One region of the Vibrio panuliri genome, then DNA from elsewhere that is predicted to be linked to it. Evidence: riboswitches for the same ligand, from Rfam matches in the RefSeq annotation. Region 1 holds a riboswitch; each other region holds the start of a gene.
The links. Region 1 has a riboswitch for lysine ahead of GZK95_RS16445 (Na+/H+ antiporter NhaC family protein). Riboswitches for the same ligand answer to the same signal wherever they lie in the genome.

Region 1 (2,278 bases):
GACGCTAAATGGCAAGCCTTTCTCTGTAAGAACTGCTGAACCTGAGTCAATCATAAAGTACACGGTTGCTAGAGTCAGAGTCAGAATTGGCAACACCATATCAATCATACCGCCGTTGCTGTTTTCCGGCGTTTCGATATCCAAACCAACAGGGCGTCCGCGAGATTCGTCCCACAACTTACCTTCTAGCGCCCAATCTTCATGTTTACGCATTGGACCAATATCAAGCTGAAATGCGATGACAAACACGACCATCACCAAAGTAAACACTGCGTAGAGGTTCATCGGAATCATTTCTACGAATGCAGAAATTGGGCTTTGGTCAGTGACGTGGTGCGCAGCCATGATACCGCCGATAAGGGCAATGATGTAAGCGCCCCAAGAAGAGATTGGCATTAATACACACACCGGTGCCGCCGTTGAGTCGAGCAGGTAAGCTAGCTTGGCTCGCGAGATTTGGAAACGGTCAGTCACTGGGCGACAAATCGCACCCACGGATAGGCTGTGGAAGAAGTCGTCAATAAAGAAGATGAATACCATCAGACCGGTCAGAGATTTGGCGCTGCGGCGATCTTTACAACGTACTGCAGCCCAATCGGCAAACGCTTGTGTTGCACCAGAGACACTCATTAAGCTGATGAGTGCGCCCAATAGCAACATAAAGATGATCATGTTGGCGTTTTCGCTGTTCAACGTACCGTCAGCCCATACTAAATGAATCACTTTATTGAACAGGTAATGCGCAGTCTCTAACGGCGAAAACTGATTGAGCATTAAAGCACCAGCAACAATACCAGCGCCAAGTGACAGCAATACGCGACGCGTAGTGACTGCCAGAATCACCGCCAGAAGGGGCGGTACCACAGACATCAAAGAGTCTGAAAAATTAATGAGGTTCATAATCTCTACACCTACAACTATAAGGTGGAGATCTACCGAAAAGAGGTGTAACGAAGACGTCTGAAGAAATGACAAAAGACTTGTTACCCCTTCAGGTAGCGCTCCATAGGACATAATACTATGGCAGTTCTGTGCCTATTCGACACAGACCCAGCCACTGAGCATGACGGCTCAAGTGACTTCGGCGCTGACTCCTTTCTCCGGCATCATCGGGATCATCCTCCGCTCGGTTACTATTAGGCAGCGCGCCTCTACTGATTAAGGGTTTACCGCGACATAATAACAGGCGGGTGGAGCAAAACAAGAACTATATCACGCCAATTGGGAATCAAATTCGATGATCAACTGCTTCCGTGGTTAATGTTTGAACGTTTACTTCGATTAGGCGTGTGTTAGCAAGATTATACGTTTAGGAAACTAAAGTTATGAGTGATGCAAACGTTGATCTCTTAACCCCATCTTTGCCTATTGACCTACTACTACTGCTAAGATTAGTGGATGTGTATCAAGAGTCGATAAAGACTCTTTGACGTCAAGGGAGCATATGTCTGAGCTTATCAGCACTATTCACTTGCAGCGCCTAAAGCAGCTCGAAGACAGCTTTGGTCATGGTGAGGTTGAAGTTACCATTCCTGAGCTGGCGGAGGTTTTATTTTGTTCGACGCGGAATGTGTCCAAAATAATGAGTAAACTTCAGACGCTAGATTGGATTCATTGGTCAGCTGGAAGGGGGAGAGGTAACAAGTCGCACTTTGCTATTCTCAGCAGTTTTGAAGAGTTGTTGCTTAGTAAAATACAATCAAAAATTAGAACGGGCAGTTTGAACGACGCCTATCAGATTGCCGAGGTGTTTCATTGTCAGGAATGGTTCACACAGAATCTGCCCAAATGGCTAGAAACCTTTTCTGAAAATCGAGACAACTCAGATGATGTTATTTTCTTAATTCCGTATCCTCTAGAGCGTTGTCATCCTCTTGATTTATTTGATATCCACTCTGGTCTGTATGCGAGAGTATTGTTTGATACACTGGTCAAATTTGACCCAGCAAGCCGAACTTTTCAGCCCCATTTAGCTCATCAATTTCAAACAACAGAGTTTGGTATCGCATTTAGAATTCGCCCCAATGTGCACTTTCATAACGGTGTATTACTCACCCCGCAGTTGGTTTGTGAGCATTTAAATCGATTAAGAAATCACAGTCCGTTATACCAGCAGCTACTATCTGCCGTGGATAGTTTTGAAGTGAATAAGCAATGGGTAGAGATGCGATTGAATCGCGATGATCCTATGTTGCTGCATCTATTCGCGGATATTCACTTCGCGATTTTTCTCGACAATGACGCAGAGTCAGGCTTTCCTATTGGCACTGGCAGTTAC
Region 2 (2,278 bases), on a different replicon from region 1:
AGCACAGCACTTAACATCGGTAGCATCAATGCAATATCCGTGTTGCCTGCCATATCACCCGCGATTGGCAACATAATACCGAATGTTCCCCAAGAACTGCCTGTCGAGAATGCCATCACCCCTGAGAGCAAGAATAGGATCACTGGTAACCATCGTGGATCGATATTGCCTTGCGCCAATGTCGACAGATAGCTACCTGTTTTCATGTCGCCAATCACTGTACCAATAGACCAAGCGAAGATGAGGATTAGAATCGCACCAAACATCGATTTTGCGCCAATCCAAAGTGTGCGATTAATATCAGCAACAGGTAAACCCTGTTTGAATACGGTAAACAACGCAACAAACAAACCAACTAGACCACCGTAAATCAAAGAGGTGCCAACATTGGTGTTCTCAAACGCGCCTAGTAAAGCAAATGGTTTACCCATTTCTTCCAGCGCTTGACCACCTGTGTAAAGCATAGAAGCAACGGTCGCGACAACCAAAGCCACGATAGGCAGAACCAGATCAGACACCTTACCTTTGTCGCTTTCGGCAATGTCTAACTCTTCATCCAATTCACGAGCGGCTTCCAAATCATCACTTTGCTGATTGTCAAAGCCTCTGCCTTGTGAAGCAGCGATTTCATGATCGCGCATTTTGCCGACGGTTAAACCAAACCATGCAACCGCAAACACCATTAGAAGCGCGAAGATCGCATAGAAGTTCATCGGTACCAAACGCATATACGCGCCCAGTGCTGAGTATTCTGTAATACCATGAGAAACAAGGATGCCACTGATAATCGTCATAATGTATGCCCCCCAGCTTGATGCTGGCATGACGACACACATAGGTGCAGCGGTAGAGTCGAGAATGTAAGCCAGTTTAGCGCGCGATACATAGAAGCGGTCTGTCACTGGACGAGAAATTGCGCCAACTGCCAAACTATTAAAATAATCATCAATGAAAATGAAAATACCTAAAAAAGCGGCCAGTAACTTAGCGCCACGCTTACTTTTTACGCGAGACTGCGCCCAGTCAGCAAAAGCACGTGTACCACCCGATAGGGTAAGCAATGCGGTCATCATCCCTAGCAATACTAGGAAACCAACAATACTCATATTGCCCGCGTTAATTGAACCGTCTTCAACAAAGACGCCAAATACGGTGTTTTTCACGTAAGTGAGCGCATTGCCCATTGAGTAGTCAGCCAGTAAAACGGCACCTAAAACGATACCCATGCCTAGCGACAATAAAACGCGACGTGTAACAATCGCAAGCGTAAGTGCCACTACTGGAGGCAGTAGTGATAAAGGAGATGATGCAAAATCGATTAAACTCATGATCTTCGAAACCAGTAATAATTGGTTAGAGATCTACTGCAGACACATAGATTTCAGATCTATGCATGTTGAACATAGCGACAGGGAAGCGAACACTCCACCCAACCCTACAGTAGCGCTCCATAGTTATACAAATAATAGACTATGGCAGTGTTGCCCCTATTCGAACGCAACCCCAGCGAGTGGCTTTGATATGCCAGTTCACTTCGGCGGATAAGACCTTTTACGCTTGCTCATTGGCATCACCCCAACAAACGTTACTGATTCTTCCCGCGCCTCTACCGCACTGACCAAAGATTAAGCCATATAACAAAGATGTTAACTTAGCATTAACCAATGCAGTGCATTAGGTAACGGTCATTGTACTTATCTGATTCACTTTTACAATACATCTAACTAGAAATTATATACTCGAGTGATTTGCGTATACACAAATGGTTTCAAGATAGGCTATTTGGTAACACACTCCCCTCGTTGAACCAAGCACCTTGAGATAAATCCAACCAAATGAAAATATAGCTACCCCGCTGTTGGTTTTGATTTGTTTTAATACAATCATGCCGGAGGCAATTCTCATAACGATGTGATTGCATACAACACTTAACTTGTTATTACTCGACAATACGTCTCATTTATGGGAGGTCAATTAAAAATCAGTTATACCAATTTAAACTATTCCCTATTTCTGAGATAAAGGCTTAAGTGGGGATAATCAATGAAGTCGGTATTATTTCATAAATTAACTGGAAGTTATGAAACTAAGCACTATACTTAGCGCTTGCTGTTTATTCAGTGTGCTCATGCTTTATGTTAACAATAGAATGTGATGTGAGCTTAAAAGTTTCGCATTCTCGCTTTTCTAATTATTTATTTTATTTAATTTACAATAATTGAATTGTATTATTCTAGTTAGGATATTAATATTACTTTGTTGCTTACAATTATATTGG
Region 3 (2,278 bases), on a different replicon from region 1:
GCTCCACCCGATGTATCGGTTTGATCTAAGGTGAGAGATACACTGATCTCTGATGTTGTGATCAAATCAACCGACACTTTGTGCTTGGCGAGGATCTCAAAAACTTTGGCAAGGAATCCGTACGCATGGAACATTTTATCGCTGCGTAGTGTCACCATTGTTTGATTGCAGCGCAGTGCTAAAGCGCGGAATAATGGTGAGCTTTGCACCTGATGACGAATCCATGTTCCCCCTTTTTCAGGCTCTTTCGATGAGCCAACAAAGACTGGAATATCATGTCGAAGTGCAGGTACTAGCGTTGATGGGTGAAGGATTTTAGCGCCGAAATTTGCCATTTCAGAGGCTTCGCTAAAGCTAATTTCTGCAATTGGAGCCGCTTTTTCTGCGATACGAGGATCGGTGGTGTAAATGCCGGGTACATCAGTCCAAATCTCTAACCCTTCAGCCTTAACAGCTTCAGCAATCAGTGCGGCACTGTAGTCGCTACCTCCACGACCAAGTGTGGTCGTATTACCATGCTCATCTGAGCCAATAAATCCTTGTGTCACAACAACATGATCTCGGCAAAGTGGCAGTAAGAGCGCTTCTGCTAGTTGCGCCGTTTGGGGTACGTCAGGCTCTGCTTTGCCGAAATTATCGTCAGTACGCAGAACTTGGCGAATATCAAAGCGAACAGCATTGATGCCTCTTTCTCGCAGTAATTGCGCCAAAATGTGTGTAGAGATCAACTCGCCACAAGCGACAAGGTGATCAGTCAATTTGTGGCTTGATTGAATTGAAGCGGCTTCCGCCAAGCTTGTGACGGTATCGAGGATCTTGTACACCTCATTGGCCGTTTCTGTGGCGTCTTTAAGCTCTGCCAGAATGGCGTCGTGAATATTAGCCAGTTTCTGCAGCAGCTCTGTTCTCATTTGCTCATCACTGACACCATTGGCTAATTCAACCAATAGATTGGTGACGCCAGAGCAAGCGCTACTGACAACCAGTTTGGTATTGGGGTTGTTTTCGATAATGACCGCACAGCGGCTCATGGCTTCAAAATTTGCGACACTAGTTCCGCCAAATTTGGCGACATTAAAAGAACTCACAGCGATTCTCCACGGCTTCCTAAATGTTATTGCTGGTTTCCCAACGTCCTTTGTTTTGGTCCGATTAGAACGGACGAGAAGAGAGTGTTGTGCGATATATAGAGGTAAGTTATTTGGTAATAATAATCACCTCAGAAGCGCATCATCAGGCGGCGCTGATGACAGTTGATGAGAGTCAACTCAAGTCAACCGACGACACTAAACCGACAATTTAGCGACGTCTCGGCACTGCTCTCCCTCAATGAATCGTGCTGGAGTTGCGGCTCCACGATGCATCTACCTAGGCAGTGCTCCTCTTCTGTGTTTAATTATTGAACGGTTTTATGTGATCAAAGTCAATCGCTATTTTTACTTAATTTCGATAAAAATTAACAACTATCTCGCAAGTAAATGTATCGCAGTTACATCACTATATAGACTTATGAACAATTGTTCATTGTGAGAACTTGATTTAATGTGGCCTTACCTGAGTTGAACTAAAGTATGCTGCAAGGAGCAATTATGACCATTCAAAGTTTTATTCCACCGCGTCGAATCTTAATGGGGCCGGGACCCTCTGATATTTCTCCTCAAGTATTGCAGGCATTAAGTCGTCCAACGGTTGGTCATTTGGACCCGCTATTTATCGCAATGATGGATGAGTTAAAGCAACTACTAAAGTATGCATTTCAAACCGAAAATGAGTTTACGATTGCAGTATCAGCCCCGGGAAGTGCGGGAATGGAAGCCTGTTTTGTTAACTTAATTGAGGCCGGCGATAAAGTGATTGTGTGCCGTAACGGGGTCTTTGGCGAACGAATGCGTGAAAACGTGATTCGTGCTGGTGGTGAAGCTGTGGTGGTGGATGACGAGTGGGGTGCACCAGTCACGGTTGATAAAGTAGCTCAAGCACTGAAAGACAACCCTGATGCCAAGATGGTCGCATTTGTTCATGCTGAAACGTCAACGGGAGCAGTGTCTGATGCGCAGGCTATTGGTGCATTGGCAAAACAGTATGGTGCTCTTACCATTGTTGATACCGTGACGTCACTTGGTGGCGTACCACTGAAGGTGGATGAATGGCAGTTAGACGCCGTTTACTCGGGCAGTCAGAAATGTCTATCGTGTGTGCCGGGGCTTGCTCCTTTAACGTTTTCAGCACAAGCGATTGAGAAAATTCAGCGCCGCTCAACACCAGTACAGAGTTGGTT

Region 2: it holds a riboswitch for lysine, as region 1 does, so the genes downstream of both, GZK95_RS05510 (Na+/H+ antiporter NhaC family protein) here and GZK95_RS16445 (Na+/H+ antiporter NhaC family protein) in region 1, are expected to answer to the same signal.
Region 3: it holds a riboswitch for lysine, as region 1 does, so the genes downstream of both, lysC (lysine-sensitive aspartokinase 3) here and GZK95_RS16445 (Na+/H+ antiporter NhaC family protein) in region 1, are expected to answer to the same signal.

Annotation. Positions count from the first base shown of each region.
Region 1 is NZ_AP019655.1:352,005-354,282, forward strand. Features, by position in the region: gene GZK95_RS16445 (Na+/H+ antiporter NhaC family protein) at 1-900, opposite strand, end outside; lysine riboswitch at 989-1,162, opposite strand; gene GZK95_RS16450 (SgrR family transcriptional regulator) at 1,445-2,278, shown strand, end outside.
Region 2 is NZ_AP019654.1:1,210,167-1,212,444, reverse strand. Features, by position in the region: gene GZK95_RS05510 (Na+/H+ antiporter NhaC family protein) at 1-1,328, opposite strand, end outside; lysine riboswitch at 1,434-1,617, opposite strand.
Region 3 is NZ_AP019654.1:376,030-378,307, forward strand. Features, by position in the region: gene lysC (lysine-sensitive aspartokinase 3) at 1-1,088, opposite strand, end outside; lysine riboswitch at 1,216-1,394, opposite strand; gene GZK95_RS01865 (pyridoxal-phosphate-dependent aminotransferase family protein) at 1,590-2,278, shown strand, end outside.